3 regions of the Staphylococcus sp. 11262D007BW genome follow, and region 3 is predicted to be linked to each of the others. Evidence: riboswitches for the same ligand, from Rfam matches in the RefSeq annotation. Region 3 holds a riboswitch; each other region holds the start of a gene.
What was found. A riboswitch is a leader RNA that binds a small molecule or an ion and turns the genes downstream of it on or off. The one in region 3 is predicted to bind S-adenosylmethionine.
Positions count from the first base shown of each region.

Region 1 (7,538 bases), 1.1 Mb from region 3:
TTTACTCGCTGAACATGAAGTCCCAACTATGTTTTTCTTTACCGGTTTAATACTCGGACTTATTCCGTTTCTATTAAGAATTTCTCATTTTAAACAAACTTACACGGCCAAACACTGGCTTGTGGTTGTGATCGCTATCGTAGTATTAGTAATACTATCGCTCATTTCTGGAGGTCATTCGGAAGCTAAACCAAGTACGATTGATATGTCGGTAGGTATGATGGTTAAATACTTCATTGCAGGTATCTGTGCATCGAGTGCGATGTTATTACCAGGTGTATCTGGTTCTTTTGTTTTACTATTATTTGGTGTTTACGGAACCGTTACTTTTGCAATTTCAGAAATTGTACGCTTAAACTTCTCAGCTTTACCGGTTATTATCTTGGTTGGTTTAGGCGTGATATGTGGATTTTTAGTTGCTAGTAAGTTAATCAAATTTTTACTAAGCAAGTATACGTACTTAACTTATGCTGCGATTCTAGGTTTAGTCATTGGGTCGCTTTTCTCAGTATTTCCTGGGTTACCAACTACTGGGTTATCTTGGATTATTTCCATTATTACACTCGTGGTTGGCTTCCTTGTCAGCCATATACTTGGTAAATATACTGAAGCGTAACTTAGCGATAAATAATCAACTAAAATGAGCGGTAAAGTAGGAGGTTGGGACAAAAGCGTTCAGGATTTGAGCAGAAGCGAACGACGAGCTAAAATTGTTTTTCAAATTTTGGCGAATCGTGAACTTTCTGCCGAAAATCCTGCTTTTGGGACACCGTTAATCGGTTTCCCAGAGCATTATATGTCTCCCTCTTCTTTACCGCTCATTTTTTATATCACGTTGGTCGTTATTTAGCTGGAATGACCGCCCCATCAAACTCTTCATTGATATAGTCTTGTATTTCTTTAGATTGTAACGCTTCGAGGAAATCTTGATACTTTTGATCGTTTTTATGTCCTTCTTGTACTGCTAAAATATTAGCAAACGGTGATGATTCATCCTCTACTGCGATAGAATCCTTTAGTGGTTTCAAACCATTATCAATGGCATAATTAGAATTCATAATGACTGCGTCGCCTTCTCCATTATTATATGTCTTAGGTAAAAATTCTGCGCCTTGTTGATTATCAAATTGTAAATCTTTTTTATTTTCAACAATGTCATCTAATTTCGCATCTTCAATCTTAACCCCATCTTTAATTTTGATTAAGCCTTCTTTAACAAAAAAGGATAAAAAACGGCCTTCTTCTGCAGGATTGTTTGAAATATAAATTTTTGCACCTTTAGGTAACTCTTTTAAGCTATCGTATTTTTTACTATAGACGCCCATTGGTGTCGTCAATACTTTTCCAACCTCTTCCACTTTGTAACCATGTGACGCTTTCTCCGCTTCTAAGTATGGTACATGTTGGAACATATTGGCATCAACATCGCCTTCATCTAATAATTTATTAGGTATTTTGTAATCATTCACTTCACGCACTTCCACTTCATAGCCTTTGTCCTTTAAAAGTTCGCCTGCCTTTTTAGCGACTTCTCCATGTGGTGTGGGTGTAGCAGCTACTACTATTTTTTTATCTTCTGAACTATCTGCTGATTCATTTTGATTGCAAGCTGATAACACAACTAACAAAGCAATTAATGTCGTTCCAAATAGCAACACTTTTCTTTTCATACTATGTCCCCCTTGATATGTAAAAAGACGAGCTACGATGTAAAAGTCTAACTAGCGTTTAATCAGATTGTTCTAGTGCGCTATATCTCTTACATCGTATGCCCATCTTTCAGTTAATTATTATTCTGCTGGTACTACTGCACCTTTGTATTTGTCTTCAATAAAGTTTTTAATATCATCAGATTGAAGTGCTTTTACTAATGCTTTAATTTTTTCATCATCTTTATGACCTTCTTGAACGGCAATTAAATTAGCGTATGGATTATCTTTAGCATCCTCTACTGCAATAGAATCTTTTTGTGGATTTAAGCCTTGTTCAATTGCAAAGTTTGAGTTTAAGATAACCGCATCTCCTTCTTTATTTTGATATGTTTTTGGTAAGAATTCAGCTGCTTGATCATCGTTAAATTTAATGTTCTTTTTATTCTCTTTAATGTCGTCAAATGTTGCATCTTTAATATCAACACCATCTTTAATTGTAACGAGACCTTCATCTACGAAAAACTTTAAGAAACGACCTTGCTCAGCTGGATTGTTTGAAACAAAGACTTCTGCATTGTCTGGTAAGTCTTTTAAGCTATCATATTTTTGAGAGTAAACAGCCATTGGTTCCAAATGTACATCGCCTGCTGATTCAATTTTGTAGCCTTTATCTTTCTTTTCAGTTTCAAGATATGGTGTGTGTTGGAAGAAGTTAGCATCTAATTCTCCCGCATCTAATAATTTGTTAGGTGTAGTATAATCATTAATTGTTTTAATTTCTAAATCATATCCTTCTTTTTCTAAAATCGGCTTAGCTTCTTCTAAAATTTCAGCATGTGGCGCTGGTGAAGCACCGACAACGATTTTTTTATCCTCACCATTACCGCCGTTTGCATCACTTGTATCTCCTTTTTCACCTTTAGAATCATTGCCACAAGCTGCAAGGACAATCCCTAATGTTAAAATAACTACTAACGATAAAACTCTTTTCATATTGATCTTCCCCCTTTATAATCAGTTATCTTTTATCAATTTTATTTGTAATCCAATCCCCTAAGAATTGAATGATAAAAACAATAATTAAAATCAAAATGGTAGAAATTAAAATGACGTCATTTTGGTTACGTGTAAATCCTGTGAGATATGCTAAGTTTCCAAGACCACCTGCACCGATAACCCCTGCAATGGCAGTAGAACCAACAAGTGCAATCGCAGTTACTGTAATACCAGAAACTAGCGCTGGTGAAGATTCCGGAATTAATACCTTTAATACAATCACCCAAGTATTAGCGCCCATGGAACGCGCAGCTTCAATGACACCTTTATCAATTTCTTTTAATGCAATCTCTACTAAACGACCATAGAATGGTGATGCTCCTATAATTAACGCGGGTAAGGCACCCGTTGGACCACTAATCGTACCTAAAATTAAACTTGTAAAAGGAATTAATAGTAAAATCAAAATAATGAACGGAATGGCACGAAATAGGTTTACAAAAAATGAAACGATGCCGTAGAAAATACGTCCTATTTTAGATTTACTTTTTGAAGTTAAAAACAAGATAATCCCTAAAATCAAACCTAATACAAATGAAAATAAGGTCGATACTACCGTCATATAGAGCGTTTCATATGTAGCGGTCCATACTTCCTCCCATTGGACATTAGGCATTGTAATCATTTCTTGGATAATCTCACTAAAGCTCTTACCCATGACGGACCACCTCCACAGCAATATTTTTCGTACTTAAATCTTCTTCCAATGCCTTAAATTGATCTTGTGAGATGGCTGTAATATGTACAAGTAAAAAACCAACTGCGCCAGTTTTTGTGTTTTTGATATTTCCTTCAAGAATATTTGCAGCAATTTGATGTGTGCGCGTAATGTACGAAATGACAGGTTCTGTCGTATGTTCCCCTGAGAAAATGAACTTGACTAACATATCATCCTTTTCTAGCGGGATAGTACTAGTGATGTCGTCTTCATCATTTGAAGGTTCTAAATCTTCTCGAACAAAACGTTTAGTAACCTTGTGTTTAGGGTTTTGAAAGACTTCAGAGACCTCTCCTTGTTCAATCACTCGCCCTTGTTCCATCACTGCTACCTCATCGCAAATACGTCGAATGACATTCATCTCATGGGTAATGACAACGATGGTTAAGTTCTTTTCTTTTTTGAGCTCCACTAGCAAATCTAAAATTTCATCTGTCGTTTGTGGATCTAAGGCACTCGTCGCTTCGTCACATAACAAGACTTCTGGGTCATTTGCTAACGCTCTAGCAATACCAACTCTTTGCTTTTGTCCTCCAGATAACTCAGATGGGTAAGCATTCTCCCTTCCCTCTAATCCTACTCTTTCAATTAAATGAAGTGCCTTAGTTTTAGCTTCACGCTTAGGTACACCTGCCACTTCAAGAGGAAACTTAATGTTATCTAATACGGTACGAGACCAAAGTAAGTTGAAATGCTGAAAAATCATACTTACTTTTTGGCGTTTTTTCCTTAATGCCGCTTTGGTTAATTGACCAATATGATCACCACCAATAATAACGTCACCAGATGTTGGTGCTTCCAGATAATTCAATAAACGCACTAACGTACTTTTTCCAGCTCCCGAAAATCCGATTATTCCGAAAATTGTTCCAGTATCGATGTTTAAATCAACTTGATCGACAGCTGTTACTTTTTTAGACTTCGAAGTATATTGCTTAACTAAATTTTTAAGCTCAATCATAACACTATATCCCCCTAACAAACTTACTCCCGAAATAAAATGAGTTCATCTTAACGACGATTGACGATTTAAATCAAAAAATGCTTTCTCTTTTGAATAAAAGAGAAAGCATTGTATCAACGTCGCTTCTCTCATCTTCAAAAGTCCAAAAAAACTTTATGTGAATTGGCACCATTTCACGTTTGACGGTTGCCGGGCTTCTTAGGGCACATCCCTCCACCACTCTTGATAAGAGTTTTCTGAATATTTAATTGTCTATTATATTATCATCATCACGTTGATTCGTCAATCGCCTTTTTTAAATTTTCTAATAAAAAGGGGACAGACTGAAACGCGTAAATGCGTTTAACTTCTTGATCATAATTCATAATCAGTAAAATAGGCACTGATTGAATCTCATAATCTTGACTAAAGTCCGGATGAAAATTTAAATCTATTTTCACTAAAGGCAAATTTACAATGTCATTCGCAATGTCTAACATACGCTCAGACATTTTACACGTCCCGCACATCGGTGTATAACCAAATATAAGATGTACAGGTTCATCTTTATTTTTAGATATATTGTTCAATTGCTCTGAAACATTCATGATATCCATACTTTCCTTTGACATAAAAATCGTTTTTCACGTTAAATCCAAAACGTCCTAACACATTTGAGAGGTAATCACGAGGACAACGCGCCACTTCAGTGTAAGTAGAATCCACAAATATATCAATACGTTCGCTCAAATATTTTGAAAACCACTTACGAATGTGGCGTCCTTCTGTATCAGCATCTACGAGTATATAGACTTGCTTATCATATAATGACTCTAGCATATTGTCCATTTTCTCGATGCTCATTGTGCCATGTGTACATATAATATCAACCGGTTCGTTTAACACTTCTTTTACCCTTTTTTTATCAGATTTACCTTCTACAACAATTACTTTATTTATGATCGCCATAGTCTTCACCTTCTAAATAGTCTGAGAGTAAAATTGATACCAAAAAACTCCCGGATAAACAAGTTACCAAGGAGTCTCAATAAAAAATAAGTATTATTCACCAATCATGTCTTCGTAAGCTGAAGCATCCATTAATGCGTCTAACTCACTTTCATCACTAAGTTCAATTTTAACCATCCATGCTTTTTCATATGGTGATTCATTGACTGCTTCCGGTTCATCTTCTAAATCTTCATTTACTTCCACAACTTTACCTGTAAGTGGAGAATATAATTCAGATACAGTTTTTACAGATTCAACGCTACCGAAAGTTTCACCTTCTGAAACTTCGTCGTCTACTTCTGGAAGTTCAACGAAAACGATATCTCCTAATTCGCTTTGTGCGAAGTCTGTAATACCGATTAAAGCAACATTTCCGTCAACTTTAACCCATTCATGTTCTTTTGAATACTTAAATTCATTTGGCACTGCCACGTGAATCCCCTCCTATTTTTAATTACATATTAATGATGACATATCGCTTGAATTCTATCAACTATTTTAACGAACCCAAGTATCTTTATAAACGTCCTCTTTAAACCCTACAGTCACTTTATCACCAGAAATGGCTAATGGACGTTTCACTAACATACCGTCAGATGCCAATAATTCTAGTTTTTCATCGTCAGACATATCTTTTAACTTATCTTTTAAATTTAATTCGCGATATTTAGCACCATGTGTATTGAATAATTTTTTAATTTCAATACCAGAATCTTCTACAATCTTCGCAAATTCTTCTTTAGTAGGTGTGTGTTGCACAATGTCGATAGGTTCATAACTCACACCGTACTCTGATAAAAATTGAGCCGCTTTTTTACATGTTGTGCATTGTCGGTATTGATAAAATTTAATCATAAGCTACCTCCTAAATTTAATTAATATAAATATAGCAAAGTTTTCAATAATTAGATACTTTTTTAATATATACCCACTTTATCGATTTTATAGCATGCTCATTTCGAAGGATGACTTCATAGGTGGATTTCGTTATAATATGGTTACGACATTTACTTGGAGGTTTATGATTATGAAAAATATTAATGATATGAATCAATTTAATGAGGTTATTCAAAGTCAATCACCTGTTATTATCAAATTTGAGGCAGGTTGGTGCCCTGATTGCCGTGCAATGGACATGTGGATTGACCCTATCGTTGAAAAATACAACCAATATGAGTGGTATGTTGTAAATCGCGACGAACTTGAAGAAGCTGCTACAACGTATGATGTAATGGGTATTCCAAGTCTTTTAATTTTCCAAGATGGTCAAAAATTACATCACCTACACTCAGCTAATGCAAAATCTCCTGAACAAGTAGAAGAATTCTTAGCTAATAGCTTAGGCTAAGCAATAAAGCCGCTAATATGGATTTTCCATATTAACGGCTTTTCTTTTTGATTTATACAAAATCTGTAATTAATCCTCTATTTTTACGCTTAATTTTTCTTGTTTGATCATAATCCTCTAAGTCCGTTAAATAAATGAAACCTACTAAACGTTCATCAGGTAGGACACCGAAAACATTTCTAACTTTAGGATTAAAAATATATTGAGGTGTTTTCCAACAAGAACCTATACCGCGGTCGTGTAACAATAGTAAGAGATTTTGGGCAAATGCGCCTACAGCTAAATAATTTTCGTTTTCTTCTCGCTGTCTTGCATCGCATTTCATAATAATTGCTAAAAATCCCCCTAAATTGGTCACTGCATCATAGTGACTTTGTTGTTTTTCTTTATCTCTAGGGAATGCATACTTCGAAATATCTCTACTCATTTCACCTAACTTATGTTTAGGTACGTATACCACACGCCATGGCTCTCTCATACCATGATTTGGCGCATCGGCAGCAATTTCTATCGCATCTTTAACCGCGGATTCATCAATGTGCATATCTCTTTTAAACTTTTTAATACTCCTTCTCGTCTGAATAGCTTCTTGAAGTTGCATCTTTATCTACCCCTTTTTAATGATAACCATTATCAATTATAGTTAACGATCGTTGTATTTTCAACTAAACTGTATACTGGCAATAATTGAGATAATTGACGTACATTTAGTTGACCGGGTGCCACTTCTTTTGCTAGGGCGCCATATGTTAATGCTCCTCCAAACACTTCCTGAGCAGTACGAGAGATAACACCTAGTTGCGTCATAGA
Region 1 is NZ_JBPWPJ010000001.1:347,535-355,072, reverse strand. Features, by position in the region: gene ACEE93_RS01825 (DUF368 domain-containing protein) at 1-616, shown strand, start outside; gene ACEE93_RS01820 (hypothetical protein) at 683-850, shown strand; gene ACEE93_RS01815 (MetQ/NlpA family ABC transporter substrate-binding protein) at 843-1,670, opposite strand; gene ACEE93_RS01810 (MetQ/NlpA family ABC transporter substrate-binding protein) at 1,791-2,645, opposite strand; gene ACEE93_RS01805 (methionine ABC transporter permease) at 2,671-3,366, opposite strand; gene ACEE93_RS01800 (methionine ABC transporter ATP-binding protein) at 3,359-4,387, opposite strand; SAM riboswitch class I at 4,516-4,622, opposite strand; gene ACEE93_RS01795 (thioredoxin family protein) at 4,660-4,977, opposite strand; gene ACEE93_RS01790 (toprim domain-containing protein) at 4,943-5,338, opposite strand; gene gcvH (glycine cleavage system protein GcvH) at 5,432-5,812, opposite strand; gene ACEE93_RS01780 (arsenate reductase family protein) at 5,879-6,235, opposite strand; gene ACEE93_RS01775 (thioredoxin family protein) at 6,408-6,728, shown strand; gene ACEE93_RS01770 (nitroreductase family protein) at 6,781-7,329, opposite strand; gene aroD (type I 3-dehydroquinate dehydratase) at 7,362-7,538, opposite strand, start outside.
Region 1: it holds a riboswitch for S-adenosylmethionine, as region 3 does, so the genes downstream of both, ACEE93_RS01800 (methionine ABC transporter ATP-binding protein) here and ACEE93_RS07180 (M20 family metallopeptidase) in region 3, are expected to answer to the same signal.

Region 2 (7,538 bases), 440 kb from region 3:
AAATTCAACAAGCGATTTTACAAACCCGCATTAAAGGACTAGGGAAAGATAGGATTACTGCTATTTTCCCAAAACTGGTCTTTTCGATTAAAAAAGGGACTAATTTTGCACCGGAAGATCCCAATTATGATATAAAACAATTGGCTTTAAAATGTTCAATGAAACGCATGTATCCTGATATTTTAAATTATGATAAAACGGTAGAATTACTTGGTGATTTTAAAGCACCGATGGGATGTCGTTCTTTTTTACCGGCATGGCACAATGACCAAGGAGCGCATGAGAATAATGGGCGATGCAATTTAGGTGTAGTGACCTTAAATTTACCTAGAATCGCAATAGAATCTGAGGGTGATAAAGCACGATTTTGGACGATTTTTCATAAACGGATGCAGGTGCTACATGATGCATTAGTGTACCGTATTACACGTGTACGACAAGCCACACCTGATAATGCACCAATTTTATATCAAAGTGGCGCTTTTAAGCATCGATTAGACCCAACAGAAGACGTCTTTTCATTATTTAAGGAAAAACGTGCGACGATTTCGATGGGGTATATCGGTTTATATGAAACAGCGACTGTGTTTTATGGGGCAGATTGGGAAACAAACCCTGAAGCGAAACAATTTACATTGGAAATTTTAAAAGAAATGCAAACCTACCAATATCAATGGACAGAGGAAGAAGATGTATGGTTCAGTATCTATAGTACGCCAAGTGAGTCCTTGACCGATCGTTTCTGTCGTTTAGATTATGACCGTTTTGGTGAGATACCTAATATAACGGATAAAGGATATTATCAAAACTCTTTCCATTACGATGTACGTAAAGACGTGACGCCATTTGAAAAGCTCGATTTTGAAAAAGATTATCCTTATTATGCGAGTGGCGGTTATATTCATTATTGTGAATATCCAAAATTGGATCATAATGTGAAAGCGCTAGAGGCTGTATGGGATTATGCGTATGATCGTGTTAGTTATCTAGGTACCAACATTCCGATTGATCGTTGTTATGAGTGTGGGTTTGAAGGTGATTTTGATACAACCCCTCATGGCTATCAATGTCCAAATTGTGGTAATGATGATCCATCGACAGTCGATGTGGTAAAACGGACATGTGGTTATTTAGGCAACCCAGTGCAACGTCCAACTATTGAGGGGCGTCATAAAGAAATGTGCGCACGTGTTAAACATATGAAGGTGCCTAAATCATGATCGCTGAAGCCATTCGACAAGGTTCTGGTTATATTGCCAAAATTGAACATCATAGTTTTGTAGATGGAGAAGGCGTACGGTGTAGTGTGTATGTATCAGGTTGTCCATTTCAATGTCCAGGATGTTATAACGTGGCAGCGCAACATTTTCGATATGGCGCACCTTTTGTCGATGAAATGATTGACGATATTTTGGAAGCATGTGCACCAGATTATATTAGCGGATTGAGTATTTTAGGTGGCGAACCATTTTGTAATTTAAAGGTAACGAGCGCGTTAATTGAAGCGTTTCGTGAGCGATTTGGTAAGACAAAATCTATTTGGGTATGGTCAGGTTTCCAATTCGAGTGGCTATGGCGTGATAGCCAACGACGTCCACTTTTAGAAAAAGTAGATGTCCTCGTTGATGGAATGTTTATTCAACATTTATATCGGCCGAACCTTCCATATAAAGGTTCGCTCAATCAACGGGTCATTCATATCCCTACATACCGCCGAACCCATAACCTATCAAAAGCAATATATATTGAGTAGAGGAAGTAATGATAAAGGGGAAATGATTAGATATATTTAAAGTTATTAACACCTTTATGACTCGTATTTCTCAGTGATTAAAGTAATAGTGATTGCACCTTTACGCCTCGCGTTTCTAGGCGCCTCACCTCAACTAATTTTGTCTTTTATAGAATGTTAAATAAGAAGACAAAATGGATTTTCGGTTTCGGCTCTATGCCAAAGAAGTCTCGGCTAAGGTTGCAATCAGTGGAAAGCACCTCGAAATCAAAAGTGCACCATAACCACTCAAATGTTTCTCTATGTTACTGAGCAATTATTTTAAATGGTTTCGGTTGCGAGACTCCTGACAGATCACGCCGAAGTGAGAAATCCTAAAGGATGATTTATGAACATAGTGAATTACGTCATCCTTACACATACGAACGTTAGTGAGTAGGTGAACCTTGATTTTTCCTTAAAGTATTATGAAGGTTTGATTAGTTCGAGCGAGGCCTGTAGGAACGCGAGCAATATAGAAACCATTTAAACTAGCAATTTCCTTATGCTTAAGAAATGTTAATTCACTTGCATTTTAAAATGTTTTTAATACGGTTGAGTGGGTTTTGTTTGAAACAAAATGGTTACCGCTAAACTTTCGCATTATAATAAAAATTCAGATAAATCATTGACTTTCGAGTGTGTGTGCTATACAATGACGTTATTCTTATTTAAAACAAATGAATCATGACTTATCGCGATTGGCGGAGGGATAGGCCCGACGAAGCCAGGCAACCTATTAAGTTAGGTGCTAATTCCTACAGGTAATGAACCTGAGAGATAAGATGTCTATTTTTTAAAGTCTATCTTTTCAGGATAGGCTTTATTTTTTGTTAAGGGGGAATAGGGATGACAGATTATCAATTTGAAACGTTACAATTACACGCTGGCCAAGCAGTAGACGAACAAACCAACTCCAGAGCGTTACCAATCTATCAAACGACATCATATACGTTTGATGACACAGCACATGCGGCGGATTTATTTAGTTTACAAGAACCGGGGAATATTTATACACGGTTAATGAATCCAACGACTACGGTATTAGAGACACGTCTTGCTGAACTTGAAGGAGGCGTGGCTGGTGTAGCTGTTGCTTCTGGTATGGCGGCGATTACATATGCGATTCAATCTGTGGCACAAAGTGGCGAACATATTGTTGCGAGTGAGACTTTGTATGGTGGCACGCACACATTGTTTACGCATACATTGCCGAAATATGGTATTGAGGTCACTTTGGTTAATACAAAAGATGTTAATGATGTAAAAGAAGCTATACAGGAGAATACAAGAGGTGTATTTGTTGAAACAATAGGTAATCCTGAAGGTAATGTAGAAGATTTAGAATCACTTGCACAAATTACACAAGAAGCGGGTATACCATTAATAGTAGATAATACTTTTGCGACACCATACTTATGCCGACCGATTGAGCACGGTGCAAACATTGTCGTTCATTCTGCGACGAAGTTTATCGGCGGCCACGGTACCACAATGGGTGGTGTCATTATTGATGGGGGTAACTTTAATTGGCAAAATGGGAAGTTCCCAGCGCTGAGTGAACCAGATCCATCTTATCATGGCATCATTTTTGCAGAAGCGTTTCAAGAAGCGGCACTTGCTTTTAAAATTCGTACAACACTATTACGTGATACAGGTGCAGCATTATCACCATTTAATGCTTTTTTACTAACGCAAGGGTTAGAAACATTGTCGCTTCGTATGGAACGACATGTGGACAATGCTGAAAAAGTGGCACGTTATCTTGAACAACATCCACTTGTCACTTGGGTAAAATATGCAGGACTAGAATCAAGTGACTACTATCCATTAAAAGAACGTTATCTACCAAAAGGGGCTGGCTCTATTTTTACATTTGGTGTGAAAGGTGGCTATGAAGCAGGTCGCCAATGGATTGAAAACTTGGAATTATTTTCGTTATTAGCCAACGTAGGTGATGCGAAGTCGCTCGTGATTCATCCAGCTTCTACGACACACCAACAGCTCACTATAGAAGAACAAAAAGCAGCAGGTATCGAACCGGAAACCATCCGTTTATCGATTGGACTTGAACATATAGATGATATTATTAACGATTTAGAAAAAGCATTTAAAGCAATTGACAAGGAGTGAACTAGAAATGAATGACGCCCCAGTTAATCAAGATAATCATCTTGAACAGTTATTAACACAACGCCAAGAATGGGAAGACTACGTGCCAATTAACCAAGCCGCACAATTTTTAAAAGAAGAACAATTAGCGCACATTACACAATCGATTGATTCATTACAAGATGAAACATAAAGATGAGCAAAATGGGTAAACATAAGCAACACACTTTTAGAGAGGAAGGCTTGCTATGAAAAAGATAATGATTGTTAATACAAGTCATGATCAGTTTGATGGTTTTGATAAACCAACAGGATTGTGGTTGAGCGAACTTGTGCACTTTTATGATGTATTTAAAGATGATGCGAATTATCAAGTTGATATTTTTAATATTAATGGTGGCGCAACGCCGCTTGATCCGGTCAGTTTAAATGCTGTGACACTAGATAGTATATCTAAGGCTTATTATGATGACTCACAATTTATGAATCTTTTGCAACACTCTAAATCAATTAGTGAAGCGGATCCATCTCAATATGACGTGATTTATTTTACAGGTGGACACGGTGTCATGTTTGATTTCCCAGGTAATCCTCATATTGAAAAGGCGATTAATACCATTTATGACCGTGGAGGCATTGTCTCAACAGTTTGTCACGGTGCTTGTGCATTATTAGAAGTGAAACAGGCCAACCATCATTTCTTTATCGATGGCAAAACGTTAACCGGTTTTTCAAATGCAGAAGAAGTGCTCGCCAATCGTAAAAAGTATGTGCCATTTGCTTTAGAAACGGAATTAAAAACAAAAGATGCAACTTATCGCAAATCTAAAGTACCCATGAAAGGGCACGTAGAAGTGGATGGTCGTCTAGTGACTGGTCAAAATCCAGCTTCTGCTAAACTTGTAGCTCAAGAAGTAAAAAACTTATTATCTTAGAATAGAAACCCTTAACCATTTGAACGCCCAATGTGTTAAGGGTTTTTTATGAATATCATAAAATATGAAATAAATCTCCAAAAGACATTGCGCTTTAATAGAATATCCTTTATAATTTTAAATCGTAATGATTACTAAATGAAACTAAAGGAGAAGGACACATGATTAAAAAAGGTATAAAGTTTATGGCAACTGCAGTGTTAGCAAGTGTTGTACTCGTTGCATGTGGACAAGATAATGAACAATCATCAAGTAGCACTAAAGGCAGCTCTGATGAGGCTTTAAAAGTGACAACAACCGTTTTCCCACTGCAATCGTTTGTGGAACAGATTGGCGGAGATCATGTGGAAGTCAATTCGATCTATCCAACAGGTGCAGATTTGCATAGTTATGAGCCGTCTCAAAAAGATATTATGGATGCCAGCAAATCTGATTTATTCGTCTATACTGGGGACGATTTAGATCCTGTGGCGAAAAAAGTAGCCGGCGCAATTAAAGAAGACGATCACAAATTATCGCTTGAAGATCAAGTAGATCAATCTTCGTTATTAGCAGACGAACATGATCATGAGCACGAAGGAGAAGATCATGAAGAAGCGCATGAACATTCACATGGCGCATACGATCCACATGTATGGTTAGATCCTAAATTAGATGAAACATTTGTTAAAGAAATTCGAGATCAATTAAGCGAAAAAGATCCTGAACATAAAGAGGAATATCAAAAAAATGCCGATAACGTCTTAAAAGATTTAAAAGGATTAGACCAAGATATGAAGAAAGCAACAGAAGGTCATGAAGGTCACGCGGTATTCATTTCTCATGAATCATTAGGTTATCTTGCGAACCGTTATGGTTTCGTACAAAAAGGGGTACAAGGTTTAAATTCTGAAGACCCATCTCAAAAAGAACTAACAAATATCATTAAAGAGATTAATGACACAGGTGCGAAATACATTTTATATGAAGAAAACGTGTCTAATAAAGTGACAGATACGATTCGTAAAGAAACAGAAGCAGAGCCATTGAAATTCAATAATATGGAAGCTGTAACGAAAGATCAAAGCAAAGATGAAACTTTCCAAACATTAATGAAAGAAAACATTAAAAACATCAATAAAGCTTTAGATGAAAAAATCGAAGCAGAAGATGAGCATGACGAACACGACCATGCTCATTAAAAAAGACAGTGACCCTCGCTTGTCTTAAGAATTAAAGGTAAAATCCACGTGGATTGAGCAATCAATCACGTGGATTTTTTGTAGTGCGCCCGGCATGGGTAACATCTTGACGGTGAAAGTCCGTTACAGGCTTGGTAGTAGGAACTGTTAGCGAAGGACAAGGGTGTCCACTGCGAAGTGGAATCTGAAGGAAGTCGGACGCAAACACTCGCACTGACGAACAGAAACATCATACTAAGGCTATGTAGAATGGATGAATCTGCTATACAAGATAAAGTCCTATACTACCCGAGTTCTATATAGTAAATGATGTGGTGACATGAGTGGAAAGAGGTTACACCTTACCCGGGGAGGTCTCATAAGCGATTCGTAGAATCGTAGTAACAACGAATTATGAGAAATCAGCAGAAGTCATAGTAGGTATAAACATATCGAAGGACTGAACAATATTAAATACAAAGTAAAGAATGGAGGTTATAGATTTACGGTGTGCAGAAAACGGTTTATACCGGCAACTTATAGAAAGATAAGTAGTGGAACGAAAAAAGGATATATAAGTGTGTACAGTAAATCTTAGGTGAAATGAAAGAAATGTATCGTGAGTCTCCATCTTTGATGGAACTTGTTGTAAGACCAAACAACATTGAAAAAGCAATTAAGAAAGTGAGAAAGAACAAAGGTGCACCTGGAATTGATGGTATGAGTGTTAGTGACTTGAATAGGCACTTCTCGCAGTACTTTCCTCAAATTCGAAAGAAACTGCTTGATGGTACATACAAACCACAAGCAGTAAGGAAAGTTGAAATCCCAAAATCAAATGGGAAAAAACGAGTGTTGGGTATTCCTGTCGCAAGAGATAGAGTTATCCAACAAGCCATTAAACAAGTCATTGAACCTAAAATTGACCGTACATTTTCAAATCACAGTCATGGTTTCAGACCAAATCGTAGTACAGGTACTGCATTGAAGCAATGTGCATTATACTATGAAGAAGGTTATTCAGTCGCAGTCGACTGCGACTTAAAACAATGTTTTGATATGTTAAATCATGACAAGTTAATATATCTATTTGAGCGTCATATCCAGGATAAAACTATTTCTAAGTTCATTCGTAGAAGTCTACAAGTTGGTGCCATTGACCTCAATGGTAACTACAAGAATAAAGAAATCGGTGCACCGCAAGGTGGCGTTATATCGCCGCTATTATGTAACATCTATCTGCATGAATTAGATAAAGAACTGGAAAAACGTGGACATCGTTTTATTCGCTACGCTGATGACTTCGTCATCTTTGTGCGTTCAAAACGAGCAGGCCAACGTGTTATGGAGAGTGTGACAAAATTCATCGAAAAGGATCTTAAACTTATTGTAAATAAGGAAAAGAGCAAGGTAGGTGCAGTCACACGTTTAAAGTTCTTGAGTTGTCTAATGACCAAAGTAAATGGCATTTATCGTTTCAGACCGACTATGGAAGCAAAAAGAAGTTTAAAACGCTCCTTAAGACGCCTAACGAAACGAAATAGACCAGGTACCTTCAGA
Region 2 is NZ_JBPWPJ010000001.1:1,886,227-1,893,764, reverse strand. Features, by position in the region: gene nrdD (anaerobic ribonucleoside-triphosphate reductase) at 1-1,220, shown strand, start outside; gene nrdG (anaerobic ribonucleoside-triphosphate reductase activating protein) at 1,217-1,753, shown strand; SAM riboswitch class I at 2,461-2,558, shown strand; gene ACEE93_RS09280 (O-acetylhomoserine aminocarboxypropyltransferase/cysteine synthase family protein) at 2,621-3,904, shown strand; gene ACEE93_RS09275 (hypothetical protein) at 3,912-4,076, shown strand; gene ACEE93_RS09270 (type 1 glutamine amidotransferase domain-containing protein) at 4,132-4,818, shown strand; gene ACEE93_RS09265 (metal ABC transporter solute-binding protein, Zn/Mn family) at 4,980-5,999, shown strand; gene ltrA (group II intron reverse transcriptase/maturase) at 6,591-7,538, shown strand, end outside.
Region 2: it holds a riboswitch for S-adenosylmethionine, as region 3 does, so the genes downstream of both, ACEE93_RS09280 (O-acetylhomoserine aminocarboxypropyltransferase/cysteine synthase family protein) here and ACEE93_RS07180 (M20 family metallopeptidase) in region 3, are expected to answer to the same signal.

Region 3 (7,538 bases):
ATTTGCGAATAATAGAGATAAAATGTGGAAAACCACTTGGGCAAAGCCAACTGATGAGGAGCAACGCTTTTTCTCAGATTCAGATCAAAATAAAACCATTTAGACATAAAAAAACGAGTAGCAGTACCATGCATTGAACTTGCTACTCGTTTTTCTATGTTTATTCAGCGATTTCTAAAGCGACTTCCATCATTTGTGTAAATGAGTTTTGACGTTCTTCAGCTGTTGTTGCTTCATCGCGAAGTAAGTGGTCACTTACAGTAAATATACCTAAAGCTTTTTTACCTGCTTTGATGGCATTTAAATATAAGCCTGCAGATTCCATTTCGACACCTAAAATACCCATGTCGATCCATTTTTGGTTGAAATCTGGGTCTGCGTTGTAGAATGTGTCAGAAGATAATACATTACCTACGTGTGTACGTGCACCGATATCATCAGCTTTATTTTTAGCTTGTACGATTAAATCAAAGTCAGCTAGGGGTGCAAAATGACCTGGAATTTGATATTGATCAACGTAATTTGAATTTGTTGAAGCGCCTTGTGCAATAATAATGTCATATAAATTGACATCTTCCTGCATTGCACCACAAGAGCCAATGCGAATAATCGTTTCTACACCGAAAAAGTTGTATAGCTCATAAGAATAAATACCAATACTTGGAATACCCATACCTGAGCCCATTACTGATACTTCTTTGCCTTTATATGTACCTGTATAACCGAACATGTTACGTACTTCATTAAACTGTTCAACATTTTCTAAATAGTTATCCGCGATATATTTAGCGCGTAATGGATCCCCAGGCATTAAAACCGTTTTTGCAATTTTTGTCCCATTTGGTTGAATATGAGGTGTCCCTTGAGTCATAGAAATCTCTCCTTTTAACAATAGATATTGTCATTAATCTAAAGATAACAGATGACCCTTTAAATGTCGACGAAAACCTTAAGAAGCGGTACTAAAAGGAGACACTGTTTAAAGCATTATAAATTTACCATTGTTTCATAAATAGGTATAATATAGGTGAATAGTTGAGGAATAAATAAGTATTAGAAAAGAGGGACAGCTATGAGAATGGTAGATATTATTTCCAAAAAAAGAGATGGCTATGCTTTAACAGAAGAGGAAATTCGTTTTGTGGTTGAAGGCTATACTAATGGTGATATTCCTGATTATCAAATGTCGAGTCTTGCGATGGCGATTTTCTTCCAAGATATGAACGACGAAGAACGTGCTGCTTTAACAATGGCAATGGTCGAGTCTGGTGATCAAATTGATTTATCGAATATTAAAGGCATCAAAGTGGATAAGCACTCAACTGGGGGTGTTGGTGATACAACAACACTTGTATTAGCGCCGCTAGTTGCATCACTAGGTGTACCAGTTGCTAAAATGAGTGGTCGAGGATTAGGTCACACAGGTGGTACAATTGATAAATTAGAAGCTGTAGAAGGATTTCACGTCGAATTATCAGATGAATCATTTATCCAAAATGTGAACGAACACCAAATCGCAGTTATCGGACAAACAGGTAATTTAACACCTGCGGATAAAAAGATTTATGCCTTGAGAGATGTGACAGGGACTGTGAATTCAATCCCACTCATTGCTTCTTCAATTATGAGTAAAAAAATTGCAGCGGGTGCGGACGCCATTGTGCTAGATGTTAAAACAGGCAATGGTGCATTTATGAAAACCGTAGAGGAAGCGGAAGCCTTGGCGCATGCAATGGTTCAAATTGGTAACCAAGTGGGTCGTCAGACAATGGCAATTATTTCGGATATGAGTCAACCTTTAGGCTATGCTATTGGGAATGCACTTGAATTAAAAGAAGCAATAGATACATTAAAAGGTGAAGGACCAGAAGATTTAACAGAACTTGTACTTACATTAGGAGCTCAGATGGTCGTTTTGGCTCAAAAGGCAGAGACATTAGATGAGGCACGTCAAAAATTACAGGAAGTGATCGATAATGGTAAAGCGCTTGAAAAGTTTAAAACATTTTTAGACATTCAAGGCGGCGATGCTTCTGTAGTTGATGATCCTACACGTTTACCTCAAGCACAATATCAAATTGAGTTACCAGCAAAAAAATCAGGTGTCGTGTCAGAGATTGTTGCTAATGAGATTGGCATTGCTTCTATGATGTTGGGCGCAGGTCGTCAAACGAAAGAAGATCAAATTGATTTAGCGGTCGGCCTTAAATTGCATAAAAAAGTGGGAGACACTGTGTCTGAAGGAGAAAGTTTGTTAACGATTTATGCTAATCGCGAAAATGTTGAAGATGTAAAGCAAAAATTGTACGATAATATTGCGATTCAAGATACGACAACATCTCCAGATTTAATTTATAAAGTCATTACAGAATAAAAAGGATGGTAAAATGAAGCGTTTATTAAGAATTGTAATGGGTCTTGCCTTTGGTATGATTGGTATTTTACATTTCACAAGAGAACGACAATTTCGTCGTATCGTCCCGCACTATTTGCCGCTTCGTAAAACAGCGGTACTTGTCACAGGGGTATTTGAAATGATGATTGGGTTAGTTTTAGTGTTTAAACGCCCTTCATATATGTTTAAACATGGGATAATCGCCTTTTTATGGGCAGTTTTACCAGCAAACATTTATATGGCGCGTAAACAGCTCCCATTAGGTGACAAACATTTACCGAAATCAGTGCTATACGCTAGAATACCAATGCAATTTGTCTTAATGGCAATCATTCGTAAATTATAAAAATAGCCCTTGAGTTCACACTAGGTTATGGAACTCAAGGGTTATTTTATTGAATATTTATCATGGTGTAGAGTTATTTGCCATTACCATAAATATCATGCCATTGATCGCGATGATCTAAAAAACTTTGAGCAATCTCTTTTGCACCTTCTAAAGAATGTGATGCTGCCCAGCCACATTGTACTTCGTTGCATGCTGGTACTTCTGATGCATTAAGTACATCGTTTAATGTTTTTTCTACAATATCTAGCACATCATCGTAGTTATCATGGTTAATGAATGATACGTAGAATCCAGTTTGACAACCCATTGGACTTAAATCTACTACTTTGTCAGTATGGTTGCGAATGTTTTCAGCCATTAAGTGTTCTAAAGAATGAAGTCCCGGCATTTCCATATGTTCTTTGTTAGGTTGTTTAAAGCGAATATCATATTTATAAATTTCATCGCCATTTAATCCTTCCATTTTACCTGCAAGGCGGATAAATGGTGCAACAACTTTTGTATGATCTAAGTTAAAACTTTCAACGTTCATTTTAGGCATTCAAATCAACCTCCTATATCTTTTAATTTCATTTTAACATATTTTAGTCTAGATAAAACATCTTAAAGATGAGTATTTAACTCTGATTTATTAATAGATATATGAAAATTTAGAATATTGAATGACAAATCGTGTTAAATCGGTTAAACTGTTTAATAACTTAATAAAAATTTATCAAGAGTGGTGGAGGGACTTGGCCCTACGAAACCCCGCAACCTCATCGACATACGATAAAGGTGCTAAATCCAACAGCGTTGAATGCTGAAAGATAAATAACGACAAGATGTTATCAACCTTATCTCATCACACTTGATATAACAGGTGATTGAGTTTACGGTTTGGTAACTTTTTTTATTTGGAAGGGGAGAAGAGAATGGTTACAACACAACAACATATTTTAGACTATATTGATAATCATCGACTCACATATATTGATATGAGTCATCAAATACATGAACGACCTGAAGTCGGCAATGAAGAATTATTTGCATCACGATTATTAATCGACCACTTAAAAAGTCATCAATTTGAAGTTACAAAAGATATTGCCGGGCATGCAACAGGATTTATTGCAGAATATGAATCCTCTAAAGAAGGTCCGACAATTAGCTATTTAGCGGAATACGATGCGTTACCTGGGTTAGGGCATGCGTGTGGTCATAATATTATTGGGACAGCTAGTGTGTTGGCAGCTATAGCATTAAAACAAGTGATTGATGAGATTGGAGGTCGAGTGGTCGTCTTTGGTTGCCCTGCTGAAGAAGGTGGAGAAAATGGCAGCGCCAAAGCGTCTTATGTTAAAGAGGGGCTATTTGATGAGGTGGATGTGGCATTAATGGTGCATCCAGGCAACGAAACGTATCCTACCATTCCTACATTAGCTGTAGATGTATTAGACATTAAATTTTTTGGAAAAAGTGCACATGCGTCGGAAAATGCTTATGAAGCGCGAAATGCACTAGATGCTATGCTAAGTTTTTTTAATGGCATCAGCCAACTAAGACAACATATCCGTCAAACAGATCGTGTACATGGTGTGATTTTAAACGGTGGAGAAGCGGCGAATATTATTCCAGATTTTACACACGCTCGTTTTTATACGAGAGCAATGTCTCGTAAAGAGTTAGATGTACTTACTGAACGTGTCCATCAAATTGCCAAAGGTGCAGCAATTCAAACAGGATGTCGTTATGAATTTGATCCTATTCAAAATGGGGTGAACGAATTTGTTCGTAATACACAACTTGATTTATTGTTCGAAAAGCATGCGACCACTTTAGGCGAAGAAGTTAGTCATGATGACTTCGGATATGGGTCTACTGATACAGGCAATGTCAGTCATGTCGTACCCACGATTCATCCACATATTAAAATTGGGCCAAGAAGCTTAGTAGGACATACCCATCGTTTTCGAGAAGCAGCACAGAGTCCAATGGGAGATAAAGCGTTGATAAAAGGTGCTAAAATTATTGCAACAATGGGGGCAGAATTAATTCAAGACGAGGCATTATTGACATCTATTCAAGCGCACCATCAAAAGTTAAAGGAGAAATTATAATGATGATGACATCTCCGAAAATGACGATGGGTGAACTGTATGATTCAAATGTAGTGTATACGTCGCGTCCTTCTTATGTGTCTAACCCTTGGCTTGAACCGGATGAACATCAATCTAACTTTTTAACTGGACGGGAGTTATTGATTTCAGATCTTCCAGTGATTGTGCATGAGGCAAGTATTACGTCAAAGTTAGAGACATTATTTAAGTTAGTCGATCAAACTGTGCCGCAAAATTTATACACCTTTAATAATCAAGAAAGTTATGAAACATTATTAAAGACTTTAGTGAATGATGAAGATCAACGCATCTATTTTCAATATGTGCATGGGGAAGATATTGTAGCTGATAATAAATACGCTATTAATAAAGATCTTTTTGTTCAATTGAATAATAAATCGAATATTTCTAAATGGACAAATGGTAAGTATTTACCAAAGCGTCAAATTGTCAGTGTAGATGCATTTGAAAGTGAAATCGCACATTGGTCTTTACCTGTTGTGATTAAACCAGGTGATGAATTGCCTACAGCAGGGGGATATGGCGTCATGATATGTTATACAGAGGAAGATTTAGCAAAAGCGAAAGCACGTATCTATCACGCTAAAGAAGCCACACAGACACTCATTATTGAAGATTGTATTGAAGCGGTAGACAATTATTGTGTCCAGTTTGCACGTCATCCTGAAGAAGGGATCGTATATATAGGTTCAGCCAAACAGTTGACGAACGCGTATGGATTTTATAATGGCAATATTAATGCCCAAGATGTACCGGAAAAAGTCATTCAAGCCGGGAGAGAACTCATGCAAAACGCAGTAGATGAGGGATTTATCGGTATTGCAGGATTTGACTTATTAGTAGATGATAAAGGGGACGTTTATGCAATAGATCTAAATTATCGCCAGAATGGGTCGACAAGTATGTTGTTATTAGAACCTGTGTTAAATGGTAACTATCATAAATTTTATAGTTATTTTGCAAATGGTGATAATGAACGATTCTTCAACGCCATTAAGGAATTTGTTCAAAAAGGGGTGTTGTATCCACTCTCTTATTATGATGGTGATTGGTATGAGGATGAACAAGTGCAATCTAGATTCGGTGGTATTTGGCACGTCAATAGTGAAACAGAATTGAATAAATATGAACATGACTTTTTAGAAAAAGCTGGTCTTTAGAAATTTAAATAGAGTGTCATAATGATTCTCCATTCATTGACGAAAGATGAAAACTAGTTTATATTCAAAATTAAGTTGATATGGTAAAGGAGCTTAATTATGTCATATAAAAATGAACGCTTTTATGAAGACATTTTGACAAATGAACAATTTTATTTTGCAGTAAAAGACAAAAAGATTATTAAACATGACCATAACGGGAAAGATTTAGTTTGTTTTTGGACACGAACATCTTTAGCAGAAGCTTATTTAAAAAATCTAGAGATTGAATATGACAAAATTAAAAAAATGGACATTGATCGATTTGCAACATATGAATTAGATGAGATGTTTGACGAAACTGATGAAGCGTTAGTGAATGTGACGGAAAATGCGGAAGGGCATGAAATTAATATTTTTGATGCTTTCAATGAGATTATGTCTGATTTAGATCGTATTCGAATTCGAGAATTTGTTCAAGACATCGCTAACACTGATACCGTTTATGGTTTAACACAAAAAGGATATAAACAGTTTATGATGGTATCTGATGAGTATGATCATTTTTTTGTGCCTGTTTGGAGTTTAAGCAAACGAGCTGAAAAAGTAGCTAATGAAGACTTCGAATCTTTCGAGCTCATCGATGTAGAAGGTGAAGTTTTTTCAGATTGGCTAGATGAACTAAGAGATGATAATCGATACGTGGCTATCGATATTAAACCAGGTGTCATTGGCACAATTGTTTCCGCACAAAAATTAGCAAATGAATTAACAATATAATCAGTAGAGGAAAAGGGCTAGGATAAGAACCTGGTCAAACATAAAAGTAGAGGAGAATCATTAAATGATTTTTCTCTACTTTTTATAGTGCGCCCGGCATGGGTAACATCTTGACGGTGAAAGTCCGTTACAGGCTTGGTAGTAGGAACTGTTAGCGAAGGACAAGGGTGTCCACTGCGAAGTGGAATCTGAAGGAAGTCGGACGCAAACACTCGCACTGACGAACAGAAACATCATACTAAGGCTATGTAGAATGGATGAATCTGCTATACAAGATAAAGTCCTATACTACCCGAGTTCTATATAGTAAATGATGTGGTGACATGAGTGGAAAGAGGTTACACCTTACCCGGGGAGGTCTCATAAGCGATTCGTAGAATCGTAGTAACAACGAATTATGAGAAATCAGCAGAAGTCATAGTAGGTATAAACATATCGAAGGACTGAACAATATTAAATACAAAGTAAAGAATGGAGGTTATAGATTTACGGTGTGCAGAAAACGGTTTATACCGGCAACTTATAGAAAGATAAGTAGTGGAACGAAAAAAGGATATATAAGTGTGTACAGTAAATCTTAGGTGAAATGAAAGAAATGTATCGTGAGTCTCCATCTTTGATGGAACTTGTTGTAAGACCAAACAACATTGAAAAAGCAATTAAGAAAGTGAGAAAGAACAAAGGTGCACCTGGAATTGATGGTATGAGTGTTAGTGACTTGAATAGGCACTTCTCGCAGTACTTTCCTCAAATTC
Region 3 is NZ_JBPWPJ010000001.1:1,441,234-1,448,771, reverse strand. Features, by position in the region: gene ACEE93_RS07205 (thiol-disulfide oxidoreductase DCC family protein) at 1-103, shown strand, start outside; gene deoD (purine-nucleoside phosphorylase) at 161-871, opposite strand; gene ACEE93_RS07195 (pyrimidine-nucleoside phosphorylase) at 1,073-2,374, shown strand; gene ACEE93_RS07190 (DoxX family protein) at 2,388-2,741, shown strand; gene ACEE93_RS07185 (S-ribosylhomocysteine lyase) at 2,815-3,285, opposite strand; SAM riboswitch class I at 3,454-3,560, shown strand; gene ACEE93_RS07180 (M20 family metallopeptidase) at 3,659-4,843, shown strand; gene ldmS (L-aspartate--L-methionine ligase LdmS) at 4,846-6,024, shown strand; gene ACEE93_RS07170 (DUF2750 domain-containing protein) at 6,124-6,783, shown strand; gene ltrA (group II intron reverse transcriptase/maturase) at 7,379-7,538, shown strand, end outside.